4 regions of the Nesiotobacter zosterae genome follow, and region 1 is predicted to be linked to each of the others. Evidence: predicted binding sites of a transcription regulator. Region 1 holds the regulator's gene; each other region holds the start of a gene.
What was found. The regulator LexA, encoded in region 1, represses DNA repair genes until DNA is damaged. The targets are predictions, from matches to a motif close to TGTTCNNNNTGTGTTCNG.

Region 1 (7,204 bases):
GCGGTCTGGACGAACAGCAGGCTGATCTTCCTGCACGCAACGAGCTTATCGCTGCAGCCTTCAACAGCGACATTGGCGTTGAGAACGATGCTCTCAACATTGGACGTGATGGCTACCTCTGGTTTGAAGTGACCGCAGTAACCCCGGAACGGGACCGCGAGCTCTCTGAGGTCCGTGATCGCGTGATCAAGGACTGGACGGCCTACCGTCAGGCGGAACTTCTGAAACAAACATCCGAGGAAGTCTTGGCGGAAGTAAACTCCGGCAAGTCCCTTGACGACGTCGCCGCAGAACGCTCCCTCACAGTTAAAACTGCAAGCGGTCTTCTTCGTGAGCAAATGACTGAGGTGATGGGCGCGGAAGCACTCGACGCTGTCTTCTCCGGCCCTGTTGGCACCAAGGCCGAAGTTGCGGCTCAGGATGGCTCCCGTCTGGTTCTTGAAGTCACGGACATCACCACTCCCGCAATGTTCGAAGATTCTGCACCGGTCCGTAATCTGGCCAGCCAGCTTTCCGCAGACTTGCAGAACTCACTGATTGGCGGTTTTGTGGATCGGGTGGAACAGGAGGCAGGCGTTCAGGTCAACCAGGCCTTGTTCAACCAAGTCACGGGCGTTTCTCGCTAAGTCGAGTTGAATTTGAAGCGGCCGGATGTTCAACTATCCGGCCGTTATTTTTTGTTCTCATTGGGATCACGGGCATGCGTAATTTGAAAGAACTGATCGCCATTGTGGCCAATGGCACTGCCTTGAACCGCGAGGAAGCCCGCGAGGCTTTTGAAATAATCATGTCCGGCAAGGCAACACCCGCACAAATCGGCGGCTTTCTGATGGCGCTGCGGGTGCGCGGTGAGCAGATCGATGAGCTGTCCGGCGCTGTTGAAACGATGCGCGCCAAGATGATCCCTGTTAAAGGCGTACCAGCAAACGCGATTGATATTGTTGGCACCGGCGGAGACGGTTCAGGCACCTATAACATCTCAACATGCACGGCGCTTGTTGTTGCAGGGTGCGGTGTGCCCGTTGCCAAACACGGCAACCGCTCGCTCTCTTCCAAATCCGGCTCCTCGGAAGCACTGGCCGAGCTTGGAATCAATCTGGACATCGCGCCCGGCAAGATTGCTGAGTGCATCAATGGCGCTGGAATCGGCTTCATGTTTGCCCCGAACCACCACGCCGCCATGAAGCATGTAGGCCCTGCCCGCATGGAGCTTGGAACGCGCACGATTTTCAACCTGCTTGGGCCGCTGGCCAACCCCGCTTCTGTCAAGCGTCAGATGACCGGTGTTTTTGCCAGGAACTGGGTGCGTCCCGTTGCCGAAACCCTGCGTGTCCTCGGCACAGAGAAAGCATGGATCGTTCACGGCTCGGATGGTCTTGATGAGATCACCACCACCGGCGAGACCTTTGTAGCCGAACTTAAAGACGGTGCCATTACCGAGTTCACCATAACCCCAGAGGACGCTGGCCTTCCTTTTGCAAACGCCGCGGACCTTAAGGGCGGTGAGCCGAAGGAAAACGCGGCCGCGCTTCTGGATGTTCTGGACGGCACGAAAAACGCCTACCGGGATATCGTAGTGTTTAATGCAGCAGCTTCACTGATGGTCGCGGACAAGGCCGCCACCTTGAAGGAAGGCGTGGAGTTGGCAGCACAGTCCATCGACACAGGCAGCGCCAAACGCCACCTTGAAAAGCTCGTTGCGATTTCAAACAGCTGATCCAACCCCAAAGGACGCAATTCATGGCCGATATTTTAAAAAAGATCGAAGCCTACAAGCGCGAAGAAATCGCGGCGGCCAAGGCAAAAACCTCGCTTGAGGACCTCAAGGCCATGGCAGCGGACCAGACCGCGCCCCGCGGCTTCCTGAAGGCGCTTGAAGCAAAGAAAGCCGAGGGCAAGTATGGCCTCATTGCCGAGATCAAGAAGGCAAGCCCATCCAAAGGCCTGATCCGCGCAGACTTTGATCCCCCTCTTTTGGCCCAAGCCTATGAGGAAGGTGGCGCAGCCTGCCTTTCGGTCCTAACGGATACGCCCTCTTTCCAGGGCAAACCTGAATACCTGATTGCAGCCCGAAATGTGGTAAGCCTGCCGGTCCTTCGCAAGGACTTCCTCTATGACACCTATCAGGTGCACGAGGCACGGGCATGGGGTGCAGACTGTATCCTGATCATCATGGCCGCTATTGATGATCGTCTTGCCAAGGATCTGGAAGAGACTGCCTTCGACCTCGGCATGGATGTGCTCATCGAGGTTCACAACGAAGAGGAAATGGAACGGGCCCTTGAGCTCAATTCCCGTCTCGTTGGCGTCAATAACCGCAACCTCAAGACCTTCGAGACTGCGCTTGAGACAAGCGAACGTTTGTCCTCCATGGTTCCGGAGGATCGCCTGCTTGTCGGCGAATCTGGCCTGTTCACCCCGGAAGACCTTTCGCGCATGAAACGCAGCGGTATTACCACCTTCCTGATCGGGGAGAGCCTGATGCGTCAAGAAAATGTGACTGCAGCAACGCGTTCTCTCTTGCGCACCTAAGCACAATTACGTTGGAATACCCCTCCTGATTCACCAATGGCTTGAGGGGTATTCATGCCTGAGAAATCCACCACCCTTACTCATCTGAATTCTTCGGGCGAAGCACACATGGTGGACGTCTCCGGAAAGGCCGAGACCTCTCGCACCGCGCGGGCACGGGGGTCTGTGCGCATGAAGCTTGAGACGCTGGAGATGATCCTTTCCGGCAACGCCAAAAAGGGCGATGTGTTGGCCACAGCTCGCATTGCAGGCATCATGGCTGCAAAGCGCACACACGAGCTTATTCCCCTCTGCCACCCCTTGGGCCTGACCAAGATCACCGTAGACATTTCTGAAAACCGCGACCTGCCCGGGCTGGATGTTGAAGTTCTAACCAAGGTCACCGGCCAGACCGGCGTGGAGATGGAAGCTCTCACCGCTGCCTCAATCACCTGCCTCACCATCTATGACATGGCCAAGGCCGCCGATAAGGCCATGGAAATCACAGATATTCGCCTCATCGAAAAAACGGGCGGCAAGTCGGGCGATTACCTGGCAGCAGAGGAGAAAAGCGCATCATGAGCCTCATCGCTGTCGAAGAAGCCCTCGCCCGCCTTTTGCAAGGTATCGACCCCGTTGCGGTTGAAAGCGTTGCCCTTGCAAGCGCAGGGGAACGCATTCTGGCCGAAGACGTGCATGCAACCCGCACCCAGCCGCCATTTTCCGCTTCCGCTATGGATGGGTATGCGGTTGTCAGCAGCGACACAATGAGCCCCGACAAGCCCCTGACTGTGATTGGCGAAGTCGCCGCTGGTTCCTCCTACCAAGGCACCTTGCAGCCGGGCCAAGCATTGCGCATCTTCACCGGTGCGCCGGTGCCTGACGGTGCCACCGCCATTCTCATTCAGGAAAACGCGCGCCGTGAAGGCGATCAGCTGTTTGCCCTGGAACCAACAAGAGAAGGCCAGTTCATTCGCCCAGCAGGCCTTGATTTCAAGCAGGGCGACGCGCTCCTCACCGCCGGAACCAAGCTGGATTTCCGCGCCCTGTCATTAGCCGGAGCCATGAACCACGCCGCCCTTCCCGTCCGCAGCCGCCCACTGGTTGCCATTCTTGCAAACGGCGATGAACTGGTCGAACCTGGCGAGACACCCGGCCCAAACCAGATCATTGCCTCAAACCAAGTGGGCATAGCAGAACTGGTGCGACGATGCGGCGGGCAGCCGCTCATGCTTGGCATTGCCCCGGATGACAGCGCCGACATAGGCAGCCGGGTCGCTCGCGCCATCAAGGAAAAGGCAGATGTGCTGGTCACCCTTGGCGGCGCGTCCGTTGGCGACCATGACCTCATTCAGAGCACTCTTGGGTCAGCGGGTATGGATCTTCAGTTCTGGCGCATTGCCATGCGTCCGGGCAAGCCACTGATGGCCGGCAGCATTGGCCCAATGAGGGTGCTCGGCCTTCCGGGAAACCCAGTTTCCAGCCTTGTGTGCGGCCTCCTGTTCCTGAAGCCGCTCATTGAGGCGCTACTGGCTCAAACCGCCCCAGCTCACAAGGCCGAACAGACACTGCCCCTCGGCGCACCTCTCAAGCCCAATGACATGCGACAGGACTATCTGCGCGCAAGGATCGAGGTCGACAATCAGGGCAACAAGAAGCTGGTGGCCTATGAGCGGCAGGATTCGTTCATGCTCTCTCTTCTTAGCGCATCCGACGCACTCATCGTGCGTCCACCCCATGCACCTGCTGCGGAGATTGGTGAGCAGGTACCTTACTTGCTGTTTTGAGGAATCATGGTTCTTTACGCCTAAATCAGGCCCAAAACCTATTGTTTTTGGGGGTAATAATCCGTCTTTAACGGTTGCAGAACACAATAGGAACAGGTAGTGTAGTGTTCGCGTTTTGTACCGAATTCACACTTATCTGGGCACCACGACGGGGAAGCTGCCAATGCTGACGAAAAAGCAACATGAACTGCTCATGTTCATCCATACGCGATTGCAGGAAGCAGGCGTTCCCCCTTCTTTTGACGAGATGAAGGACGCGCTGGAGCTTCGCTCAAAATCGGGCATCCATCGCCTCATCACCGCACTGGAGGAGCGTGGGTTCATTCGCCGGCTGCCCAACAGGGCGCGAGCGCTTGAAGTGATCAAACTGCCTGAGACCAGCGGCTATGCCTTAGGCGCGCAGCCCCGCTCCAAGGGCTTTGCCCCCGAGGTGATTGAAGGGTCTCTTGGCAAGAACACTGAGGAGAAGGCTCCACAAGCCGCCACACCAGTTCCTGCCGTTTCTTCCCCATCTGCTGCAACTGCGGGCGCCATGGTAGATGTGCCGGTTATGGGCCGCATTGCCGCTGGTGTACCAATTGAAGCGATTCAGACCCACAGTCATACCATCACCATGCCCGCAGACATGCTCGGCCGGGGTGATCACTATGCCCTTGAAGTGCGCGGTGATTCCATGATTGAGGTCGGGATTCTGGACGGTGACACCGTACTCATCAAACGCGGCGATACGGCCGAAACCGGCGATATCGTTGTCGCGCTTGTTGACGATGAAGAAGCCACGTTGAAGCGTCTGCGTAAAAAGGGCGGCACGATTGCACTGGAAGCTGCAAACCCTGCCTATGAGACCCGCATTTTCGGCCCCGACCGTGTGCGCATTCAGGGCAAGCTTGTCTCCCTATTCCGCAGCTACTAAGCCGCGCGCCCAGTTTTCAACGGCGGGCTGGAAGGCCCGTCGGTACGTTCCATAGGCCGCAACAACCCGCGCAATTTTCAAGCCATCTGGAGTGGGTTTCAGCCATATCGCATGGCTTCCTCGCTCAGTCAGCTGAGCTACATCCAGAACCAGCGGGGCGCGGCAATCCTCAGGAGCCTGCAATTGCGTCACCACCACATCTGCAAGGGCACAGTCTCTGGATAGCCCAGAAAGCTCCTTGGTCACTGCAATACGTATGAACTGGCCCTTGCCTGCGCCTTGATCAGGTGGCTTTTCAAGCCCGGCAATATAAACGCACCCAACTGCATCACAGGTACGGTCATCCCGTAGCGCCCGGTGATCTGAAAAGCTCCGTTTTTCGACCCCGAAGGCCTGCAGGAAGGAAGACGCAACAAATCCTTCCCGAGTTGCAGATACCCTAGGTTCTCCATTTACATTGAAGAATGCAATGGTTCGGCCATTGTCCGAGATCAAGAGATGTGGTGGTTCATAGGCGGCAAAAGCGACCGCTGACAAGCTGAGCGGCAGCAAAAAAAGCAGCTTGAACCTTCCCGGCAGCAGAGCAAACACAAGCACGGAACCCACCATCAAAAACGTGCCCAGCCAGCTCACCAAGCCGATAACGCCCATGTCGCCGGAAAGTTCGTGGACCCAATGGGCCACCTGCAAGATGAGATTGAGGCTCATCCCCATGCCCCAGAAAAACGGCGCTTCCGCACCAAGTGGCATAAACATCAAGCCCAAGATACCAAGAGGCATGGCAACGAAGCTGAAGACCGGCATGGCCAGCAAGTTGGCCACAAGCCCATAGGGCGCAATTTTCTGGAAATGGAATGCCGCGATTGGCCCGATGGCGAACTCGGCAATCAGTGAGGTCGCCCCGCAGGCCAGAAGCCACAGAACAGGCCCCCGTACCAAGGCACCCATTCGGGATTGGCGCTTGCCGCGCCGTTGGTTGCGCCCAACCTCTCGCCAAGCGCCATAGACGGCGATCAGCGCAGCAACTGCAGCAAAAGACATCTGAAAGCCCGGCTGCAACAGGTTTCCAGGTGCAATCATCAAGACAATCAGCGCAGCAAATCCGAGCGTTCTTAGGCTCAGCCCTCTCCGCCCCAGCAAGCTGGCCACAATCACGATGAGAACCATGATGTAGGCCCGCTGAGTGGCCACTGAAGCTCCGGAGAGGACAAGATAAAAACTGGCAAACCCCAATGCGCCAAACGCCGCAATGTGTGATATCTGGCCGGACAAGGCAACGCGGGAAAAAAACGCCAATCCATGCCGAATGGCAAAATATACAAGTGCGCTCACCAAGCTCATGTGCAGCCCGGAAATGGCAAGCAAGTGCGCAAGGCCCGCCATTCGCAGCGCCTCGCGATCTTCCTCTGGCAAGAAACCTCTATCGCCAACCAAAAGGGCAACAGCAAGCCCCCCCTCAGCGCTTGGCCCTAAGTGGTGGAGGATGCGATCTGCAACACCCTGCCGCAACACGGGCACACCATTAAAACCCGAAGAAGGCGCATTGGCAGAAACAACCGTGACTTTCGACAGCGCATACCCGGAGGTCTGCAGCCCCTTGAAAAAGGCATTCCACGCGTAATCGTAGCCGCCGGGATACACCGCGCCAGAGAGCGGCATCAGCCGTGCCCGCAACTCAACCACATCCCCATGGGCAAGGTCAGGCACCGCGCCACGCACAGATATCCGTCCCCACCGTGGCATTTCATCTGGGGACAGGTTTGACACCTCCAGGAACTGGAGGGTCAGCCGTGTTCGCCCATCCTCGACTTTCTCGACCTCGCCAACGTGCGCTGTAACCTTTGCTGTGATTTGTCGGTCAAGCTGAGGCCCAACGAGGTACGCGACGTGAAGCTGCGAGGCACTAACACCTGCAAAAAAGATCAATACCATTCCAGAGACAAGCCCCGTCCGCCGGGCCCGGCGTTCATTAACGAATGCCGCTCCTGCCCCC
Region 2 (7,204 bases), 100 kb from region 1:
AAACAAGCTCTGCAAGTCCTTCTGTCTGGTGCGCATCAGTCTTGCGGTGTGGGCGCATTTCATGAAGTACGACGGGATGGCCTTTTTGCGCGATTTGCCATGCGGCCTCTGATCCGGCAAGGCCGCCGCCGACCACGTGAATTGGTTTTTCTGTCATTCCGAGTCCAGTTGGTACATTAAGATGGAGGCGCAGCGTGTGCGCTCTCTCTGCAGGCCTGACTTCAGACCTCAGTCGTCCAAGGCTTACACACAGCCATGATTTGTTGCCCTTGATTACAGCGCAAACCTGTCGCATGCAATAATTTGAATAGCCAACCGGGATATGCTGTCCCTCGGTTTCTTCGTCAAGTCTTGGAGTTCTTAGTTGAAGCAGATTCGCTTAGGCCTGATTTCGGCCCTGTCCGCGTGCGCTGTTCTTGCCGGGTGCATGACCTTGGCCGGGACCAATCCGAGCACGTGGTATAGCTCCATGAATGGCCGGGAGCCCTCAGGAAACCGGATCTATATCTGCCATGGTTTTGGTTGCACCTACAAGACCGTGGTAGCTTTCTCTGAAAAGGACCGAAAAGCGCTGGCGCGGATCTTTAGCAAAGGCAAGGCGTCGTCTCCCTCAGCAGAGCGTGAAGCTCTCTCAAAGGCGATCATCTGGCAGGAGAGGCGCGTTGGGCGCATTGTTGGTTCTTCAAAAGACATAGGTGGTCTTGATATGCGCAATTCTGGCGTACGAGGCCAAATGGATTGCATTGATGAGGCAACTAACACGACCAGTTTGCTCATCTACGCTCAAGAACAAGGTTTCTTGAAACACCATACGGTCTCTCGCCCGGTAGCGCGTGGTTTCTTCCTTGATGGACGCTATCCGCACGCGACGGCGGTTATCACTGAAAAAGAGAAAGGGGTACAGTGGGCAGTGGACAGCTGGCGTCTCGCCAATGCAATGCCGCCGGATGTAATGCTCCTGGAAAAATGGTTCCGTGTTCGATCCAGTGAGCTGGAGGTTCCTCGACCTGAGAGTTGATCCGCAAAGGCGCGCGCTGGCCAGTGCCAAGGGTGCTAAGCCTCAAACAAATCACGTCAAAAATTTGTCCTGAAAAAGCGAACGCCCGCCGGTGGGAGGAAACGGCGGGCGTAACTCTTGTACGACGAAATTGGGAGGAGGTATCGCCGTACGCTTTTGCCTTTGGGTATGGGAGGAGGTTACCCGCAGGCTATGTTTTGACGCTTGGGGTTTGGGAGGAGGTCCCCGTTGCGTCTGAAAAAAGATATAGAACAGTTCTTGGATTATTGCACCACATCATTGTGCATGTCAGATATGCATTAGCAGCATGGCAATCCAAAAGACGTATTTTTATGAACTGCGACAAATGGTGCAATTCCGGGATTTATTCTTGGAATACAACAAAATACGGACCAATAAAATGCATGCCTTATCTCATGAATCCCTAGGATTTGCAGGAATTTTCGGCGTGTGAATATTTCTCTATATTGTGCACATGCGAAAAACCCCGGAAACGCTCCGGGGTGTTAATCAAGTACTTTTAGGGGGGGGCAGCTACGGGTTGCTATTCGGCAGCGTCCCTACGCTTGGCCTTGGTGCGGCGCTCAAACAGTTCTGCAAGGAACACGCCCGTATAGCTGCCGGGTGTTTTTGCAATTTCCTGTGGTGGGCCGCTGGCCACAATCTGTCCGCCGCCATCGCCGCCCTCGGGGCCGAGGTCGACCACCCAGTCGGCAGTTTTGATGACCTCCAGATTGTGCTCGATCACAAGGACAGTATTGCCTTGCTCAACAAGCTCGTGAAGCACTTCGAGAAGCTTTGCTACGTCATGAAAGTGCAATCCGGTTGTCGGTTCATCCAGAATGTACAGCGTGCGGCCTGTTGAGCGTTTAGAGAGTTCCTTGGCCAGCTTGACACGCTGAGCTTCACCACCGGAGAGGGTGGTCGCTTGCTGGCCAACCTTGATGTAGCCCAGCCCCACACGGGCCAGAGTTTCCATCTTGTCTCGAATAGCCGGTACCGCACTAAAGAACTCTGCTGCTTCTTCCACGGTCATGTCCAAGACATCGGCAATAGACTTGCCTTTGAACTGCACTTCAAGGGTCTCGCGATTGTACCGTTTGCCCTTGCAAACGTCACAGGTCACATAAACGTCTGGCAAGAAGTGCATCTCGATCTTGATGACACCGTCGCCTTGACAGGCCTCGCAGCGGCCGCCCTTCACGTTAAAGGAAAACCGACCCGGGGCGTATCCTCGGGTTTTTGCTTCCGGCATCCCTGCAAACCACTCACGGATCGGCGTAAACGCCCCCGTGTAGGTGGCGGGGTTGGAGCGCGGGGTGCGACCGATTGGGGACTGATCGATGTCGATAACCTTATCGAGGTGCTCAAAACCTTCAATACGGTCATGAGGAGCGGGATTTTCGCGCGAACCGTTCAGATGTCTCGCTGCAGCCTTGTAGACAGTGTCGATGAGGAACGTTGACTTTCCGCCACCTGATACCCCCGTAACGCAGGTAAAGGTGCCAAGTGGCAGTGTCGCGTCAACGTTCTTCAAGTTATTGCCGCGGGCTCCGAACACCTTCAAGGAACGTTTCTTGTTCACCTTGCGCGGTTTCGCGGGCATTGGAATTTCCATGGCACCGCTCAGGTACTGTCCAGTCAACGATGCGGGATCGGACATGATGTGCTGTGGTGAGCCTTGAGAGACAACCTGGCCGCCATGAATCCCTGCGCCCGGCCCAACGTCAACAACATGGTCTGCGGTCAGTACGGCGTCTTCGTCGTGTTCGACCACGACCACCGTATTGCCAAGGTCCCGAAGGTGCTTCAACGTTTCCAGCAATCGGGCGTTATCGCGCTGGTGGAGACCGATAGACGGTTCATCCAACACATAGAGAACGCCCGTCAGGCCAGAGCCGATCTGTGATGCCAGACGGATGCGCTGACTTTCACCACCGGAAAGGGTGCCTGAAGATCGGGACATGGACAGGTATTCCAGGCCCACATCATTAAGGAACTTCAGGCGCTCGCGAATCTCCTTCAAGATACGATAGGCAATCTCGTTCTGTTTCGTGCTGAGCCTTTGATCGATTTCATCAAACCAATGGTAGGCCTGCCTGATTGAGAGCTGAGTGATTTCGCCAATGTGTTTGCCGTCGATCTTGACCGCAAGGGCTTCTGGTTTCAGGCGATAGCCGCCGCAGGCGTCGCAGGCATGGTCAGATTGGAAGCGCGAAAGTTCTTCGCGGACCCACTGGGAATCCGTCTCACGCCAACGGCGCTCGATGTTGCCAATCACGCCTTCAAACGGCTTGGCAGTCTTGTACGAGCGCGTGCCGTCGTCGTAAACGAACTCAATCTTTTCTTTGCCCGTTCCATGGAGAACCTTGGCGCGGAAGTCTTCTGGCAGTTTGGACCAGCCGGTTGTCATGGACTGACCATAGTGCCGGCACAGTGCTTCCAGCGTCTGGGTGTAGTATGGAGAGGTGGACCCCGTCTTGGCCCAAGGCAGAACCGCGCCACCGCGCAGGCTCAGGTTGGGGTCCGGAACAACAAGATCGGCTTCGAATGCAAGCTGAGTTCCAAGGCCATCGCACTTTGGACAAGCCCCAAAGGGGTTGTTGAACGAAAAAAGACGTGGTTCGATTTCGGCAATGGTGAAACCGGAGACCGGGCAGGCGAACTTTTCTGAGAAGACAAGTTGTTTTGGGTCGCCTTTCTCATCGGTCTGATCCGCGAACTCGGCTGTTGCCAATCCTTCGGCAAGCTGCAAGGCAGTTTCCAGTGAGTCAGCCAAGCGTCCGGCGATATCCTCACGCACAACGATCCGGTCTACAACCACATCAATGTCGTGCTTGTATTTCTTGTCTAGGGCAGGGGCCTCGCTGATTTCATAGAAGGTGCCGTCGATCTTGACACGCTGAAAACCCTTCTTCATCAACTCCGCCAGTTCCTTGCGGTATTCACCCTTTCTGCCGCGCACGATGGGCGCCAGCAAGTAGAGGCGCGTGCCTTCCTCAAGGCCCATGATCCGATCAACCATTTGGCTGACGGTCTGACTTTCAATGGGAAGGCCGGTCGCGGGCGAGTAGGGAACACCAACACGGGCGAACAAGAGACGGAGATAGTCGTAGATCTCCGTCACTGTACCAACTGTTGAGCGTGGGTTCTTCGAGGTGGTTTTCTGCTCGATGGAGATGGCAGGCGATAGGCCATCAATTTGATCCACATCGGGCTTTTGCATCATCTCAAGAAACTGGCGCGCGTAGGCGCTCAGGCTCTCCACGTAGCGGCGCTGGCCTTCGGCATAGATGGTGTCGAAGGCGAGGGAAGATTTGCCCGACCCGGACAAGCCCGTCATCACAATCAGACTGTCGCGTGGAAGGTCCAGATCCACATTCTTCAGATTGTGCTCACGGGCTCCTCGAACGGAGATCATCTTCGCTTCGCCGTGGGCGGCCTTGGAAAGGGCCGTATCTTGCGATGGTTTCGTAGTCATTTGCCCTTCCCGGGTATGGCGGCCTGCGTGGTTTGGTGGTTCATGCAGATAGCAATCTGTGTCTGTTTTTGTCGAGGGGCAGGCTAGAGGGATGCGTTGGTGAAAAATTTAACTGGAACATATACGGAACACACTACAGCATTCAAGGGATTTCTTGGAGGCTTTATAATTGACCGCCACCAAAGAAAAGGGTGTTGCCGCGCCGCGTCAATCCCGGCTATATTTAGAACAATGTGTGAACAACCTCCGGTCCCTGCGCGCTCCAACAGGTGTTCAGCCTCCCCTCGTGTGGACAAGACAGGCTATGAAGAGCTCGCCGTTTGCTACCTTGGTTCGGAATAGATAGGTTGCGCAAAAGATTTTTGAATATGGCGATGGCGCATTTGCGCTCGCCAAGACTTGCAGGAGTTTTAAATGGCGGGAAGCGTCAACAAGGTCATTCTCGTAGGTAATCTGGGAGCTGATCCAGAAGTGCGCCGCATGCAGGATGGTCGCCCAGTGGTGAACCTACGCATTGCCACCTCTGAAAGCTGGCGCGACCGTGGCACCGGTGAACGCCGTGAGCGCACGGAATGGCACCGGGTTGTTGTCTTTAATGAAGGTCTTGCGAAAGTGGCTGAGCAGTACTTGCGCAAGGGCTCCAAGGTTTACATCGAAGGCCAAATTCAAACTCGCAAGTGGCAGGATCAGGGCGGTCAGGACCGCTATTCTACTGAGATCGTGCTGCAGGGCTTCAACTCCACGCTGACCATGTTGGACGGTCGCGGTGAAGGCGGCGGCCAAGGTGGTGGCTTTGGCGGCGGTCAAGGCGGCGACTTCGGTGGCGGTGGTGGAAGCGGCTATGGCGGTGACTTTGGCGGAGGCCAGGGTGGCAGTCAGGGCGGCGGCTTTGGCGGTGGAAACCAGGGTGGCGGCCAGCAAGGCGGCGGCGGCTTTGGCGGCCCCGGCGGCGGAATGGACGACGAGATTCCGTTCTAAGGGTTCGCACAACAGTACTTTTTAAGCCTTGCACCTTCGGGTGCAGGGCTTTTTTATTTCGTTCGCCAGAACACAGCACGAAGTGAAGAGCTGCGCGCTCGACGCCACGAAATTCATCTGATAAGCAAAAATCGGGAATTTGGAGGAGGAGAGTGGCACGCCCAAGGGGAATCGAACCCCTGTTTCCGCCGTGAAAGGGCGGCGTCCTAACCGCTAGACGATGGGCGCACTCTGTTCGAACCGTGGGTGTTAGGAGCACCCCGTTCGTTTGTGTGGGGCGGGTTATATTCAGATTACCGTTGGCTGGCAATAGTCAGTCCATCAAAAATCCACAGTTTGAAATAAAAAAAGATAACATATTGATATTGCTAGGGAAGGGGCGTTGATAATTCGCATAGAAAAAGCGCGACTGATCAGCCGCGCCCTCTCGTTCAGATCAGGATCTGTTACCAAGTGCCGGTGTTGGCCATGGATGCCCATGGTTCTTGAGGCTCAATGGGCCCACCCTTCTGGATCAACTCGATGGAGATGCCATCTGGTGACTTGATAAAGGCCATATAGCCGTCACGTGGCGGGCGGTTGATGGTTACACCTTTGCCCTGCAGTTCAGCACATGTCTTGTAAATATCGTCCACCATGTAGGCGAGGTGACCAAAGTTACGTCCTCCGGTGTATTCCTCCGGATCCCAGTTGTAGGTCAGCTCGAGCAAGGGTGCTTTGGTCTCACTTGCCGTCTCCTTGTCTTGGGGCGCAGCCAGGAAGACAAGAGTGAAACGACCCTTTTCGCTTTCGGATCGACGTACTTCTTCAAGGCCGAGCTTGTTGCAATAGAAATCGAGGGACTCGTCCAGATCTTTGACCCGAACCATCGTATGTAGGTAACGCATTAAGTCAGCCCTTTATTTGGAGTGAGATACTGTTACGCTCTGGGAATATAAAAGAGCGCGGCTGGATATCAATGCATGCTAAAGTGAAGCAGGTGACCTTTAGGGTAAAACCATGAGAAAGCACCTTCCGCTAAAGTCACTTTCGCAGAATAAACTGGTTAATACGAAGTGATCCACAAACTTACCCTGATCTATCCACCAATTCAGGATGTGTAGGATGTGCTAATCTTGTAATCAGTACTCCATAAGACCTACTGGATCTTGTGCCTACTGTGAGAAAAAGAACAAAACAGCAGGGGATCATTTAAGCTTTTTTAATTTTTCATCTGGAGCAGCCGTTGGCGAATGATATCCTCGAAGGCGAGGAATCAATCAGGATCGCATTCCCTGTACGGACTGATTGGTCTTGATGCGGCAACGACTACGGGGCATTAAAATGGCTATAAAAACGACGCCTGAAACAGGTTTCGTTGAAGATGTGAGCGACGACGTAGCAGTTGACGTTCTGCAGATTGGCGGAACGATCAAGTGGTTCGACGTCGGCAAAGGCTTCGGATTCATAAAACCAGATAACGATTTGCCGGATGTACTGTTGCATGTGACTTGCTTACGTCGGGATGGATTTCAGACAGCATACGAAGGGGCCCGTGTTGTCTGTGAAGTTCTGAATCGACCACGCGGCTTGCAGGCAATGCGCATTTTGTCCATGGACGAAAGCACAGCTGTTCATCCGTCACAGCTTCCTCCATCGCGTACACACGTGCAGGTGGTTCCGGAAGGTGGTTTTGTAGAGGCTGAGGTGAAGTGGTTTAACCGGGTAAAGGGCTTCGGCTTCCTGAC
Region 3 (7,204 bases), on a different contig from region 1:
ACACCCGCGCTGCGCGCTACAGAACTTGCGCCCTCAACGGCCTGCGCGAAAACAGGACCCAATATCAGTTCAGCTCCCTCAGCGATGGCGGCGCTTGCAGCTGCCTGCCCGCCCTCGCGGGTGCCACGTGTATCTTTCACGAGAAGCTGAATGTCCGCACCCTGAAAATCTTGCAGGGCCATTTGCGCGGAGTTCTTGAAGAGTGTCGCAACCTCAGCAGAAGACTGGTTCTCACCCGTCATGGGAAGCAACAGTCCAACTCGGACCGCCCCATTCCCGATTACCTCACCGCTTACCTGTGCCGGACCGACCGGCTCGAACGGCGAGTTTGCTGGATTGTAAACATTCGAGTAGTTGGGCCCGGCAACACAACCAGCCAGCAGGGCAGCAGCGCCCACTGCAACGGCTTTAAGCGTTGTCTTGAAAAAACGACCCCGAGACGCGTTTTGCAAAGCGCTCATAAAATCCCCACCAATTCCTACGGCCCTAAATGATCTGGACCGTTTGCCATGCCCGGTCACATCTGCTCTTGATTTTTGCAGAAGATAGGACGCAATTACAGCCGCTACTACACTCATGTCGGGTCTTTTTTGCGATTACTGGCAATTTATGCCTCTATAAAATCGAGAAAGTGCCCGTTGTTCGCCAGATGTCCCACTTCACTTGTGCAAAACCAGCTTAAAGGAACGGTTCTCCCCATGGAACATGAACAAGCCGTTGCAACCAGAAGATTTTCCATTGGAGAAAACACATTCAATGCGCGTTCTATCCAGAGCGGCTTGTACATCGTTTCTACGCCAATCGGCAACTTGGGGGACATCACAGTCCGTGCATTGGAGACATTAGCCGCCTGTGATTTTGTCGCCTGCGAAGACACGCGCGTCACCGGAGTGCTGATGCAGCGCTTCGGTTTGAAAACACCGCTGATGACCTATCATGAGCATAATGCGGCCAAGCAGCGCCCCAAAATTTTGGAGGCACTGGAAGCTGGAAAGGCCATTGCGCTGGTTTCAGATGCTGGAACGCCGCTGATCTCCGATCCCGGCTACCGTCTCGTCAATGATGTTGTGGAAGCGGGCCATTCAGTATTCCCCATTCCTGGCGCATCGGCTCTGCTTACGGGCCTTGTCGGGGCAGGTCTTCCTTCTGACACGGTTTTATTTGCCGGCTTCTTGTCCCAAAAGGCAGGAGCGCGGCAAAAGCGACTTGAAGAGGCAAAGGACATTCCGGCCACTCTGATCTTCTATGAAAGCCCGCACCGTCTGTCCGCAACACTGGAAGATATGGCCCGCATTCTGGGGCCAGAGCGTCCCGGCGTCGTGGCGCGAGAGCTGACCAAGAAATTCGAAGAGTTTCAACGTGCGCCCCTCCAAGACCTTGTGGAGCGGTATTCCGGAGATCGCCCCAAGGGCGAAATTGTGATCCTTATTGGACCACCCGCCGAGAAAGAGCCGGATGCTGCCGATGCAGACCGACTGCTGCTGGAGGCACTTCAGACCATGCCTGTGAGTGCAGCAGCAAAAACAGTTTCCAAGGCGACTGGCTTAGAGCGGAAAACGCTGTACGCGCGGGCGATGGAGCTTAAAGATGGTGCATCAAACGAAGATGCCGGAGACGACGGCTAAGGATCGGCGTATTGCCGCGGAGCGAAAAGGCCACCGAGCCGAAGCGCTGGCGCGCTGGTACATGCGGCTCAAGGGCTATCGAGTTCTTGAGCAGCGCTACAAGACGAAGCAGGGCGAGATCGATCTGATCGCCCAGCGCGGAAAAACCATCGCTTTCGTTGAAGTAAAGGCACGTCGAACGGCAGAGGCCGCGATCGGTGCCATCACCCCACGCGCGCAGCATCGTATTGAAGCCGCAGCACGGCTTTGGCTTTCACACTCTGACATTCCGCCAGAAATGACGTACAGGTTTGATGCCGTGCTCATCATGCCCCGCAGGTGGCCTCAGCACATTCACAACCTGTTTGAAAGCCGAAGCTGCTTCTAATACAACTTTGTGAAGCCGCCCCCATAGACAAACGCTTTTGGCAACCGCATATCTTGCCTGACTAAAGCCACTCGCAATTTCCAAGGAACCGATAGTCCTCGCAGGTTCCACCCATAAGGAGCTTTCCATGGCCCTGAAAGTCGCCGTTCAGATGGACCATATTTCGTCCATTAACATTGCAGGTGATAGCGCTTTCGCGTTGATGCTTGAAGCGCAGAAGCGTGGGCACGAACTGTACCACTACACTCCTGATCGTCTCGCCCTCTGGGGGGAGAAGGTGATGTGTGCAGTGGAACCGGTTGAAGTGCGTGATGAGGTTGGCAACCACTTTTCGTTTGGCGAGAAAAGGCGTGTTGATCTTTCTGAAATGGATGTGGTCCTTATGCGTCAGGATCCACCATTTGACTTGTCCTACATCGCAGCCACTCACATTCTTGAGAAGATCCATCCAAAGACACTGGTGGTAAACAACCCCGTATCGGTGCGCAATGCACCGGAGAAGCTGTTCGTGACCCAGTTTACGGATCTGATGCCGCCAACCCTGATCACGCACGACAAGGACGAGATTGACGCTTTCCGTGCCGAGTATGGCGATATCGTCATGAAGCCCCTTTTTGGTCATGGCGGTGCAGCGGTGTTCCGTGTCACCAAAGACGACCTGAACTACGGCTCACTCTATGACTTCTTTGCCGCAACCTTCCGCGAGCCATGGGTCATTCAGCAGTTTCTGCCAAACGTAAAGCACGGCGACAAACGCATCTTGTTGGTGGATGGTGAGTTTGCTGGCGCAGTGAACCGCGTTCCAGCGGAGGGGGATCTGCGCTCCAACATGGTACGTGGCGGTTCACCAACGGATAGTGACCTGACAGATCGCGAACGCGAAATCTGCGCCCGCCTTGGCCCTGTCCTGAGAGAGCATGAGCTGTATCTGGTCGGCATCGACGTGATTGACGGCTACCTTACCGAGATCAACGTGACCGCACCAACGGGCATTCGCGCCATTGCAAAGCTCGGCGGCCCCGATGTTGCAGGAATGGTCTGGGACCGTTTGGAAGCCAAACGAGCTGGCTAAAGAACGCTCAGAACCAAAGTAATCAAGAGGGGGCGACCCCTCTTTTTCTTTGTCTTAAGGCGATGTGCGCAACCGCACCCACTACGCCTTGAATTGCGGATAGTGCGCCTCAAAATGCTGACGCATAGCAGTAAGCCCCTGCTCAAAGACAGCACCACGGCCAAAGCCTATGCGGAAGTGATCTTCAGGCACATCTCCCAGCTCCGAGCGATATATGGAGCCCGGCAACAGCAACACACCGCTAACCTCAAGCAGCTTCCTGCAGAATGCTTCACCGCCTTCAGGCCCTAGAAACCGAGGAAAGGCCACGCAGCCGCCCAGCGGCCGTGTCCACTCCACCAGCCCCGGATAGTCGGCAAAAAGCTGTTCCAGTGCCTCGACGTTTTTCTTTAGCAACGCATGGTTTCTGGCAAGGATCTGATCTCGTGACTTGAGCGCGATCAACGCCAGCGCTTCAGAAGGGGCGGAGTTACATATGGAGAGGTAATGCTTGTAGTGTTCAACCTTCTCAAGAAGCCCCAGATCTTGCGCGGCAATCCAGCCCACGCGAAGACCGGGCATGCCATAGGCTTTGGACATGACATTGAGCGAGATACCGCGCTCATAAATTTGAGCGACTTGCGGCAGACGATCTGCGGGATCGAGTTCCACTCCTCGATAAACTTCATCAACAAAGAGCCAAATGCCCCGTTCGCGGCACAGGGCGACGATCTCCTTCAAATCCTCATGGGGCAGTACCATGCCTGTCGGGTTCTGCGGGAAGTTGAGTGAAATCAGCTTGGTATTGGGCCGGATAGCCGCCCGAAGCTCATCCAGATCGAGCTTCCAGCGACCTCTCACCATTGCTTTCTTTATGGGAACGCCTGTCACCTCGCAGATTGCAAGCGGCACGGTCTCTGCGCTTTGATAGTTTGGCACCGTCGTAATCACGTGGTCGCCTGCTGACAGTAAAACCTTGGCGACGGCATAAAGACCTTCGGCGGCACCTGCCAGGCAAAGAATATTCTCTGCCGCCAATCCACTGTAAGTCTGGGCAATCTCATCTCGCAGCTGCGGCGCCCCCCAAGTCTGGGTGTACCCCAACCAAAGCTTGTCAAAGCGCTCTCGGTCTTCTGGAGCGGCCATTTGCAACAGGTCAGAGAGACTAAGACTTTCGATGTCGGAAGCGGTCATGTGATGACGCGCCTTGAACTCCCACTTGGAGAAAAACACTTCCAGCTCGAAATCGCGCATTGGCTGTGGACTTGTCATGGGAAACTCCTAGGCACGCTCGGCGGGAGCCGCACTTGCTCTGCATTGTTTGATGAGTGAATAGAGGCTGGCTCGTGAGATACCGAGGGCTTCAGCCACAAAATCTGCGGACCCGCGTGCAGCAAAGACATCCGCTGCCAGCAATCGACTGACAATGACTTGGCGTTCACTTCTTCGCAGCTGATTGAACGAGATTTTTAGCTCTTTCAGTGTGGCTGCGATGATTGCGTTTGTTACCTCGCGCCAGTCATTTTTGATGAATGCAGAGTCATTTATGTCTTGCGCTGTGCTGGTCAATTGAGCGAGCAAGTTCTTGGCCGCTTCCAGCGCATCGACACGCAGGTTCATGCACAGCAATGCTGCAGGCGCGCCGGTATCATCTCGTATCAATGCGGAAACGGAGCGCAACTTTGCTCCATCTGAGTTTGATTTCAGGTAGGGCCCGATTGTGTCATCCGCAGTCAAGTTCGCCTGAAAATCACCAATGTCTGTCAGACTATCGTCACCCGGCTTGCGGGGGGACATGGCGTTTACAAGGACCGCGATGCGCTGCGACTTCAAATCGTGGAGCACAACCTCGACCTGCCCGGGAAACAGGGCCGCGATGGCGTGGCAAACCGGCGTAAGTAACTCAAGTGACGACATGGCCTCAATCTGGATATTTCATATATAATAAGACAAATAGTCTATTCATCGTCACAGCGCAAATTTATCCTTGAGAATTCAAAGTGGCATTGCATTTCCCGCAGTATCCGGGGACTGAGTTCTGTGAATGTTCCTCGGTGAATTATGCAGCTAACCTGTCAACAGCGTTGGTTTCGGGGGCAGCGGCATGTTCGCCAGAGTTACAACAGTTGCGTTTCAAGGCATTCAAGCCGTGGATGTGGATGTGCAAGTGCAGATCGGTCCCGGCGCCATCTGTTTCACACTGGTTGGCTTGCCAGACAAGGCCGTTGCCGAGAGCCGCGAACGGGTGCGGTCTGCGCTCGTTGCATCCGGGCTGGCCCTCCCGGCAAAGCGGGTGACCGTCAATCTCGCCCCTGCGGACCTGCCAAAGGAAGGTTCTCACTATGATCTGCCCATTGCCCTAGGGCTGATGGTTGCCATGGGCGCTTTGCCGTCAGATGTACTAACCGATTATCTCGTTATTGGCGAACTAGCACTGGATGGGTCCATTACAGCAGTCAACGGCGCGCTCCCGGCTGCCATGGCTGCAAACGGGCAGGGTAAAGGCCTGATTTGCCCGGCAGTGTGCGGTCCTGAAGCCGCTTGGGCAAGCGGCGATATGAAGATCCTCGCACCTAACTCCCTCATACAGCTGGCAAATCACTTCAAGGGCACACAAGTCTTGAGCGCGCCGACGCCGGGTGTTTCGCCAAGCCCTCCAGACCAGAAGGACCTTTCGGAGATCCGCGGACAGGAGACTGCCAAGCGTGCATTGGAGATCGCAGCGGCTGGAGGGCACAATTTGCTTATGGTTGGGCCGCCCGGCTCAGGAAAATCCATGCTGGCGAGCCGTTTGCCATCCATTCTCCCCAAGCTAGAACCTCGAGAACTGCTTGAGGTTTCCATGATTGCCTCGATCGCTGGAGAACTGGCAGATGGGCAGCTCAGCAATCAGCGGCCTTTCCGTGCGCCCCACCATTCTGCGAGCATGGCTTCTCTGGTGGGGGGAGGGTTGCGTGCTCGCCCCGGAGAAATTTCGCTGGCTCACAACGGTGTCCTCTTTCTGGATGAGTTGCCAGAATTTCAACCACAAGTGCTCGACAGTCTTCGCCAACCCATTGAAAACGGGGAGGCTACGATCGTACGCGCCAACCACCGCGTTACCTATCCTTCGCGGGTGCAGTTGATTGCTGCCATGAACCCTTGCCGATGCGGCCATGCCGGTGAACCGGGCCACCAATGCAAGCGAGGGGATCGTTGTGCCGCGGACTATCAGGCCCGCGTTTCCGGTCCCTTTCTGGATCGTATCGATTTGCAGATTGAAGTCCCCGCTGTCTCTGCGCTGGATCTGATTGGCGCATCAAGCGCAGAAAGCTCCGCGCGCGTGGCAGAGCGTGTCATGCTGGCCCGAGAACGGCAGAAGGCGCGTTATGCCAAACTTGGCCTCCCCATCACCATGAACGCTCATGCCAGTGCACGTACCATCGAAGAGACAGTAGGCCTAAATGGGGCAGGAGAGGCACTCATGGCAGAAGCTGCCTCCAAGCTCCAACTTTCAGCCCGAGGGTTTCACAGGGTGCTAAAGCTTGCCCGCACGCTCGCGGATATGGATCAGAAGGATGATGTAGGTCATCATCACCTAGCAGAAGCATTGAGCTACCGCCAAAATCGGTTGATGTCGCTTGCTGCTTGAAACTCTGTTTTTACCCTTTGGCGCTACAACCAGAGCTGATCCGTTTTCAGGCTAATTTGTCAGAGTGTGAGTTGATGCAAGAAAGCCGAGAATCTGGCCCCTACAAAGAGCCTGCTGACCTGAAAGGGGCAACTTCCCTCGAAGCTATCAGACAGGTTGTGCCAACCACTCCGGCCTCCAAGACGTCAACCGTACTACGCCTCCTTTCGCTTGTAGCAGGTATTCTTGGTCTCGCGGTCTCACTGGGCCTTAGCTTTCAACCCTTGCCAGCTGCTGCTTTGGCACCTTGTATCGCGTTTCTCTCAGGGGCGATCGTCTTTCGCCGCTTTCCTGCTGCAGATGAAATTGCGCGATATTGGACCCGTCAGCAGGTGGAAAGTGAAGTCTCCGAACTGCCAGAGGGCCTCGAACTTGAGGACGTTTACAGCTCTGCCCTGCAAGAGGTGAACGCCCAGCACCAGAGTGTCCTGGAAGCGTTGGGTGCTATCGTCATTCGGCGCGATGGCGAAGGCCGTGTGCTCTACGTGAAT
Region 4 (7,204 bases), on a different contig from region 1:
TGAAGACCAACCGCGACATCTGGGTGCCATGGGTGCCGGAAGAGGTTGCGGCACGTGTTGAGGCTGCGCTGGAAAGTTAAGCTTTTCCAAACCGCTAGAGTTTACAGAAGGGCACTCAGAGTACTGGGTGCCCTTTTTTGCTTTTATCGTTTGCCAAGTAGGCCTTTGATCTTGGCGATGGCATATTGTCTTGCGAGGCTTGCTTGAGTAAGCACCGCTTTGGCAAAGGTAAAGCGCAGACCTGATCCAATGGTCAACGTCGCGTGCTCAAACCGGTCCTGCCACACCACGTTGGCCATGCGATTGTCAGTTGAGGTCAGCGAATCCGCGCCATTGAAGCCCGGATCGCGCAAATTGACGGCGCTGCTGTAGAACAGAAGCTGTGTCCCTGGAGAAACCTTGCTGTAGGCTTCGTTGAAAGCGGTTTTCCATCCAAACCATCGCTTACCTGCCGCCAGCCAGAGCTTGATGGCAACGGGCTCGCCGGCCAGCGTCATTTGGTCAACGCGGGCCTGTTCGTTTTGCGCTGCCTGCGCGAACATCTCTCGCGTAAAGGCGAGGGCGTTTGAGCGCTGTATGAGAGCGGAGCCTTGGTGCCCTTTCCAACCTTTCTGCTCAAGGTCCAGAAAGGCCTCCAGCCCTTCGAGAGCTTCTTCAGCGGTTGAGCTGGCAGAAAAGGCAAGCTCTCCCTGTTTTTCCAATTGCCGCCCATAGCGTTGGATGCGCTTGCCAGATTTGGACGCAAGCGCCTGCTGTAGTGCCTCGAATCCCGCCTCTCCACCTCGTTGAAAGGCGCGGTCCGTCTCTTTGCTGCGCGCGACTTGCCAGCCCTTGGTCTTTGCAACTTCTTTCAGTTGCGCTTGCACGAGGCCTCCATTGCTGTGGAATGGCAGTACCAGCATATTCCAAGGCGAGAGCTGCAACGCGGTTTCAATCACCTGTTCCAGCGCCTCTTTTGGGGCATCAGGTGCCAACAGCAAGGTTCCGAGTGGACCATAGTCGCCTGCAAGGCCCTGCGGCACCTTAAGCAGTGGCAGCGGGCCTTTCATCAGAACTGGCAGCGTGGCCAGTGCGCGGCCACTCCCCGTCTCTCGTGCCATGATCAGCTTCAGGCGGACTTTTGTCATATGACGCTGATAGGCCTTTATGAACGCGGGGCCGAAAAAGGGATTGGGCTCTATGGCTTCTTGCGTCAGCGCGGCCCACTCTGCCTCGACCTCCTGCCAGTTGGTCTGGTCATAGATGGTTACGGTGAGCGCGGATTGCTTCATGAAATCGCAGCCGGGCTGGCAGATTGGGCGAGAAAGAACGGGCGCACGCCGAGGCGTTTGAGCGTTACGCTGTAGACGAGGGCAGCTTCTGTGAAAATAGCGAGGGTTGTCGAGAGCGCTGCGCCCATCAAACCCAGCTGAGGAATGAGAAGGACATTCAAAGCAACGTTCACGGCAAATACAAAAGCATAGATCCATGCGCATCGCATTTGGTTGCCTGACATGATGAGCAGCGCATCTGCCGGTCCAAGGGAGGCGCGCGCAAGGACGCCGAGGATCAGGATGTAGAGCGCTGGCAGGCCCTCTGTGAAGTCTGAGCCGAACAGGCTGAGCAGAAGGGGCGCAACGGGCACCAAAAGAATGCCCAAAAGCAGCGTGGGATAGAATGTCATCTGCGCTGCGGTGCGGGTGTAGGCATGCAGCCCATGGGTATTGCCGCTGTGATAAAGCCGTGAGAGCCGGGCGGCGCTTACCGAGCGTACGGCGTAGAAAACGAAGTGCAGAAGTGCCAGCGTGCGGGATGCCGCGAAATAGATGCCCACCTGATGCGGATCAAGCCAGTAGCCCACCATCAACACATCGGCGCTGGTGATGAGCTGAAAGAACCCATCCACGAGCAACATCGGACCGGAAATCAGCAGCCAGTATTTGAACTCGAACACCTTTGGTGCCTTGGTCACCTTGCTTTTCAGCCGTTTGTGCATCATGAGCGTTTGCAGCGCTGCGACAGCCCAAGCGGAGAAGATAACACTCAGGCAGGCGGTTGTGGCTGTTGCTGCAAAGCCCAAAAACCAGGCTGAGACCATGGCAAGGATGATCAGCAGGGGGCGCCAGATGAAAATCGGCATCATGGCCACCAGTTGCCAATCATAGGCGCGGGCAATGCCCTCCAATACGCGGGAATAAACCGTGATGGGCAGACAAATCGCCATCAGAAGCAATGGCAGCACGAAGTGATTGTCCAGCACGTCTGAGAGTGCCCAGGTCAGCAGCGCGCCAAGCCCTGCGATCAGGGTTGCGCTTGCAAAGCCGACTGTCTTGGCGGTGTAGAGCAATCCGTTCAGTCGGCCGTGGTCTTGGCTGGCCTCGTATTCCGGGATGAAACGCAACACGGAGTTTGAGAACCCGAAGCAGGAGAACAAGCTGAAAATGATCAGCAAGGTCCACACGGTGACGAAAATACCGTATTCGGTGCCGCCGAGGAAACGTGCCAAGAACACCTGCAGTGCATAGGCCAAGGCCGCGCTTGCCACACGAATGAAAAAGACAATCAACGCGCCCCGGTTTGCCGCCGCTTGGTCATCCGTGCCCCATATCGCGCTGTCAACCTTGGCGGCATAGGGCAGCAAGGCATGCAGGCGGTTTGGCAGCATCTTTTCAGCCAGTGGGGCGAGAAGGATTCGCAAGAAGAGCTCCCTGGGATTTGGCGGGTCAAAAGATGTTGGGGTGCAAAGATTAATATTTTAATCAATGAAGCGCTCGATCTGCGCGCCGGGCATGCTGCTCTTTTGCTTCGTGTTTTTGCGTTGCGGCGCTGAATTTTGGTTGCCCATAAAAACTGGGGGTAAATGAGCGCTTGACTCTCGAGTGTTCTCGCGGAATCAATATAAGAACATTACAAGAACAAATAGCGAATACGGCGAGATTCGATGAGCTCTCGAACGGCAGAAATTGAAGTCTTGCGCCGCCGCCTCGCGGTTCTGGAAGGACGCCTCCCTCAGGAATCGCAGATGAGTTTGGCTCCTGCACCCGCCGCCTCGATTATGCAGGAGCCAACTCATACCCCTTCCGGTTCTGAGGTTGAAGGGGCCGCGGGTGTGTGTGTAGCGCCTGCAGGTCAGAGCCGGCACCGTTTGTGTCTGGGCGTTGAAGAGCTGGACCAGCTCTCCGCACAGCATGGTTTCAAGCTGGGTACCTTACATGAATTCACATCAACTGAAGTGCGCCAGAGCGGAGCGCTGACCGGCTTTGTAGCCGCTTTGGCGATCCTGTGTCTGAAGAAGCGCGACGGCATGGTTCTGTGGGTGCTGGATGAGATGGTGCAGCGCGAGGCAGGCCTGCCCAGTGCGCAGGGCTTTTTGCAGTTTGGTCTTGATCCGGCGCGGCTTTTGATTGTTGCCCCGCATCGGGTTGAAGAGGTTTTGTGGGCGCTGGAGGAGGGCAGCCAATGCCGGGCTCTGAGCGTGGTTGTGGGCGAGATGCAAGGGGATTTCAAATCGTTGGACCTGACAGCAACGCGCCGGTTGGCGTTGCGTTCAGAGCGGTCCGGGGTGCCTGTGTTCTTGATGCGGCACAGCGGTCAGGCTGCGGTCAGCGCAGCCATGACCCGCTGGCGGGTGACGCCACTGCGGTCTGAAGCGGTGGGTCTGCGAAACAAGGGAGCATTTGTTCCTGCACGTGCCTTGATGGCGGCACCGTGTTGGCACGTGGAACTGGAAAAGAACCGGGACGGGCGGCTCGGTTCCTGTGAACTGGAGTGGAACCATGCAGAGCAACGGTTTAAACGCATCTCCCGCCCTGAATGCGGGACTTCCCTTGGCACCCCGGCGCCTGAAGCAACGCATCCTGTGTCTATGGTTCCCCGAGCTGGCCACAGACCGCATCTGCCGCAGGGATCGGGGCAGGTCGTGGCGCTCCGGCGACGCGGTTGAACCCCTTGCCGTTTATGGCAAGCGCCGCAATGCGCACCGTCTGATCTGCATTAATGCGCCTGCGCGCAAGGCGGGCATAGCGTTGGGCGAGGGGCTGAGCGATGCCTGTGCCCGTGTCCCTCACTTGCGCACAGAAGAAGAAATTCCCGAAGCAGATGAAGCGCTGCTTGCCGCTCTGGCAGATTGGTGCGATCGCTATACCCCCCTTGTGGCGCTGAGTGGAGATGATGGTCTTCTGCTGGACATTACAGGCTGCGCCCATCTGTTTGAGGGTGAAGAAGCGCTTCTGGAAGATTGTGTGACGCGCCTTTCTGCGCAAGGCTTTACCGTTCGCGCCAGCGTGGCGGACACGGTTGGGGCTGCTTGGGCGTGTGCCCGCGCCAAGGGCGGGGTCATCGCGCCGGGTGGCCAGCGCGACGTTCTGGAGCCTATGTCGCTCTCCCTGCTGCGCCTTGAAGAAAACTGTGTTGCCGCGCTCAACAAGGTCGGCCTGAAACGCATTGTAGATGTGCTGGACCGGCCTCGCGCTCCTCTTGCCAGCCGCTTTGGCGGGGAATTGGTGCGCCGACTCGATCAGGCTCTAGGCCTTGAGGGGGAGCCGATCTCTCCGCGGCTGCACATCCCGGCGCTGGTTGCGGAGCGTCGGTTCTTTGAGCCAATCTCCCGGCAGGAGGATGTGGAGGCCATCATCTTGGCACTTGGCGATCACATCAAGGCTCAACTGGAAGATCGGGGACAAGGCGGCCGTGCGTTTGAAGTGGCGCTTTTCCGCGTTGATGGTGTCGTTAACCGCTTGATGGTGGGCACCAGTGGGCCCATCCGCGAGCCTTCCTTCATTCTGCGTCTTTTCAGGGAGAAGCTGAAGTCTGTTGGCGATGAGCTGGATGCCGGGTTTGGCTATGACCTTGTGCGTCTGAGTGTGCTTGAGGCCCAGTCCTGCACCCCCGGCCAGTTGGACCTAAGCGGAGCGCGAGACGAAGATGAGGATTTGGCGCAGCTGGTAGACCGTCTTGGCGCCCGGCTCGGCATTGCGCGGGTGGCGCGGTTTCTTCCCGGCGACAGCCACATGCCGGAAAAACGTGCAGCGCTGGTGCCAGCTGCTACCGTGCGAGAAGACGCGATCTTTTGGCCGGATGAGCATCTCTTATGGGACAACACATCCCTCGAGCGGCCGTTGCGGTTGCTGGCCCGCCCGGAGCCGGTGGAGGCCGTGGCCATGGTGCCGGAAGGCCCGCCCTTGCGGTTTCGCTGGCGCAAAGCGCTCTACGAGGTTGCCCGATCGGAGGGGCCAGAGCGCATTGCGCCGCCGTGGTGGCAGGGGCCCCAGCCCACGCGGGACTATTTCCGTGTGGAAGACAGCGAAGGGCGGCGTTTCTGGCTGTATCGCGAGGGCCTGTTTGAGCGGGAGGTGCCGAACCCGCGCTGGTTCCTGCAGGGCTTGTTCAGCTAGGTTGGGGAGGCGCGGATGAGTGGACATCTCTTGCGCCAGTCCTTTGTCGAGTTGGGCTGTGCCACAAACTTTTCTTTTCTGCATGGGGCTTCACACCCGGAGGAACTGGCGTTTACCGCTGGCGAACTTGGCATGCCGGCGCTCGGTGTGACGGATCGCAACACTTTGGCTGGCGTGGTGCGCGTGCATACCGCCGCAAAGGAAGCGGGCATTCGCACGCTGGTGGGATGCCGACTTGTTTTTTTGGATGGCACGCCGGACATTCTTGTCTGGCCTACGGATATTGAGGCTTATCAGCGGCTGTCTCGCCTTCTCACCATCGGCAATCGCCGTGCGCCGAAGGGCGAGTGTCATCTGCACCTTGAAGACCTGATGGGGTGGGGTGAGGGGCTTGTCATGGCGCCGGTGCCGCTGGCGCTGCCACGCCAGGCAGATGAAGCTGCGCTTTGCCGCGTGCTGGGGCGTTTGACGGACGCGTTTGGAGCTCGGGTCCGGCTCGCGGCCCGGTTCCTTTATCATGGTAGCGATAGACGTTGGTTGGGGCGTCTTCAGGAAATTGGTGCCCGGCAGGAAGTGGCGCTGCTAGCTACCAATGATGTTCTCTATCACAGGCCGGAGCGCCGCCCCCTTCAGGATGTCATTTCTTGCATTCGCCTTCACAAGACGCTGGAGACCGCAGGCCGCCTGCTGGAAGCCAATGCAGAGCGGCACCTGAAACCCTATGGCCCCATGCTGGACTTGTTTCAGGATTGCCCGAGCGCCGTGTCTGAAAGCCTGCGCGTGGCAGACGAAATCACCTTCTCGCTGGATGAGCTGGCCTACACCTATCCGGATGAAACCTTCGCGTCAGGCTTGCCGCCGCAGGAGGAGCTGTCACGCCTTGCCGAGGAGGGCATGCAGCGGCGCTATCCGGCCGGGGTGCCGGACAAGGTGCGGGCTACGGTGGCGCGCGAGCTGGAGCTGGTGGAGGCGCTGCAATACGCGCCGTACTTCCTGACGGTCTATGACATCGTGCGTTTTGCCCGGTCCCGAGGCATCCTGTGTCAAGGGCGCGGCTCGGCGGCAAATTCGTCGATCTGCTTTTGCCTTGGCATCACGGAGGTGGACCCTGATCGCGCAGATTTGTTGTTTGAGCGGTTCATTTCGCCTGAGCGCAAGGAGCCGCCGGACATTGACGTGGACTTTGAACACGAGCGCCGCGAAGAGGTGATCCAGTACATCTATGAGAAGTACGGGCGGGAACGGGCCGGGCTCGCCGCCACGGTGATTTGCTATCGCTCCCGCTCTGCCTTGCGGGAGGTGGCCAAGGTCTTTGGCTTTTCAGAGGACGCGATGAACGCCCTCAGCGGCACCATCTGGGGACGATCCGACCGGGGTGGCACGCCGGGGCAGATCCGAGATGCCGGACTGGATCCGGAGCAAGCCGTCATGGCACAGGTCTTGAAGCTGGCCCACGAGCTCATCGGCTTTCCTCGCCATCTGTCGCAGCATGTGGGAGGCTTTGTCATCACGCGGGGGCGGCTTGATGATGTGGTGCCTATTCAAAACGCCGCCATGGCAGATCGCACGGTAATCGAATGGGACAAGGATGATCTGGACGCTCTTGGCATTTTGAAGATCGACATTCTGGCACTTGGCATGTTGTCGGCCATTCGCCGAGCGTTGGTCATGCTCAAGGAAGATTATGGCGTCACCCATTCTATCGCCAGCATTCCGGCGGAGGAGAGCCAAGTCTATGACATGATATCGCGGGCTGACACTCTTGGCGTGTTCCAGATCGAGAGCCGGGCACAGATGAGCATGCTGCCGCGCATGAAACCGCGCACCTTCTA

Region 2: a site for LexA is predicted at 4,724-4,741, ahead of ssb (single-stranded DNA-binding protein). Genes of this name have one in related genera too.
Region 3: a site for LexA is predicted at 5,078-5,095, ahead of Q3Y58_RS15970 (YifB family Mg chelatase-like AAA ATPase). Genes of this name have one in related genera too.
Region 4: a site for LexA is predicted at 2,880-2,897, ahead of Q3Y58_RS15280 (ImuA family protein). Genes of this name have one in related genera too.

The regions. Positions count from the first base shown of each region.
Region 1 is NZ_JAWXVZ010000002.1:267,136-274,339, reverse strand. It holds gene Q3Y58_RS04190 (peptidylprolyl isomerase) at 1-626, shown strand, start outside; gene trpD (anthranilate phosphoribosyltransferase) at 701-1,717, shown strand; gene trpC (indole-3-glycerol phosphate synthase TrpC) at 1,741-2,532, shown strand; gene moaC (cyclic pyranopterin monophosphate synthase MoaC) at 2,587-3,093, shown strand; gene Q3Y58_RS04170 (molybdopterin molybdotransferase MoeA) at 3,090-4,298, shown strand; gene lexA (transcriptional repressor LexA) at 4,462-5,211, shown strand; gene Q3Y58_RS04160 (ComEC/Rec2 family competence protein) at 5,194-7,204, opposite strand, start outside.
Region 2 is NZ_JAWXVZ010000002.1:369,018-376,221, forward strand. It holds gene trmFO (methylenetetrahydrofolate--tRNA-(uracil(54)-C(5))-methyltransferase (FADH(2)-oxidizing) TrmFO) at 1-157, opposite strand, end outside; gene Q3Y58_RS04610 (hypothetical protein) at 365-1,018, shown strand; gene uvrA (excinuclease ABC subunit UvrA) at 1,563-4,499, opposite strand; gene ssb (single-stranded DNA-binding protein) at 4,914-5,477, shown strand; tRNA gene Q3Y58_RS04625 (tRNA-Glu) at 5,631-5,705, opposite strand; gene gloA (lactoylglutathione lyase) at 5,924-6,364, opposite strand; gene Q3Y58_RS04635 (cold-shock protein) at 6,801-7,204, shown strand, end outside.
Region 3 is NZ_JAWXVZ010000011.1:28,500-35,703, forward strand. It holds gene Q3Y58_RS15940 (penicillin-binding protein activator) at 1-461, opposite strand, end outside; gene rsmI (16S rRNA (cytidine(1402)-2'-O)-methyltransferase) at 699-1,625, shown strand; gene Q3Y58_RS15950 (YraN family protein) at 1,588-1,992, shown strand; gene gshB (glutathione synthase) at 2,120-3,064, shown strand; gene Q3Y58_RS15960 (aminotransferase class I/II-fold pyridoxal phosphate-dependent enzyme) at 3,146-4,315, opposite strand; gene Q3Y58_RS15965 (helix-turn-helix transcriptional regulator) at 4,325-4,960, opposite strand; gene Q3Y58_RS15970 (YifB family Mg chelatase-like AAA ATPase) at 5,148-6,674, shown strand; gene Q3Y58_RS15975 (response regulator) at 6,749-7,204, shown strand, end outside.
Region 4 is NZ_JAWXVZ010000010.1:83,000-90,203, reverse strand. It holds gene Q3Y58_RS15295 (ABC transporter substrate-binding protein) at 1-80, shown strand, start outside; gene Q3Y58_RS15290 (GNAT family N-acetyltransferase) at 144-1,271, opposite strand; gene Q3Y58_RS15285 (lipopolysaccharide biosynthesis protein) at 1,268-2,677, opposite strand; gene Q3Y58_RS15280 (ImuA family protein) at 2,921-3,922, shown strand; gene Q3Y58_RS15275 (Y-family DNA polymerase) at 3,807-5,372, shown strand; gene Q3Y58_RS15270 (error-prone DNA polymerase) at 5,388-7,204, shown strand, end outside.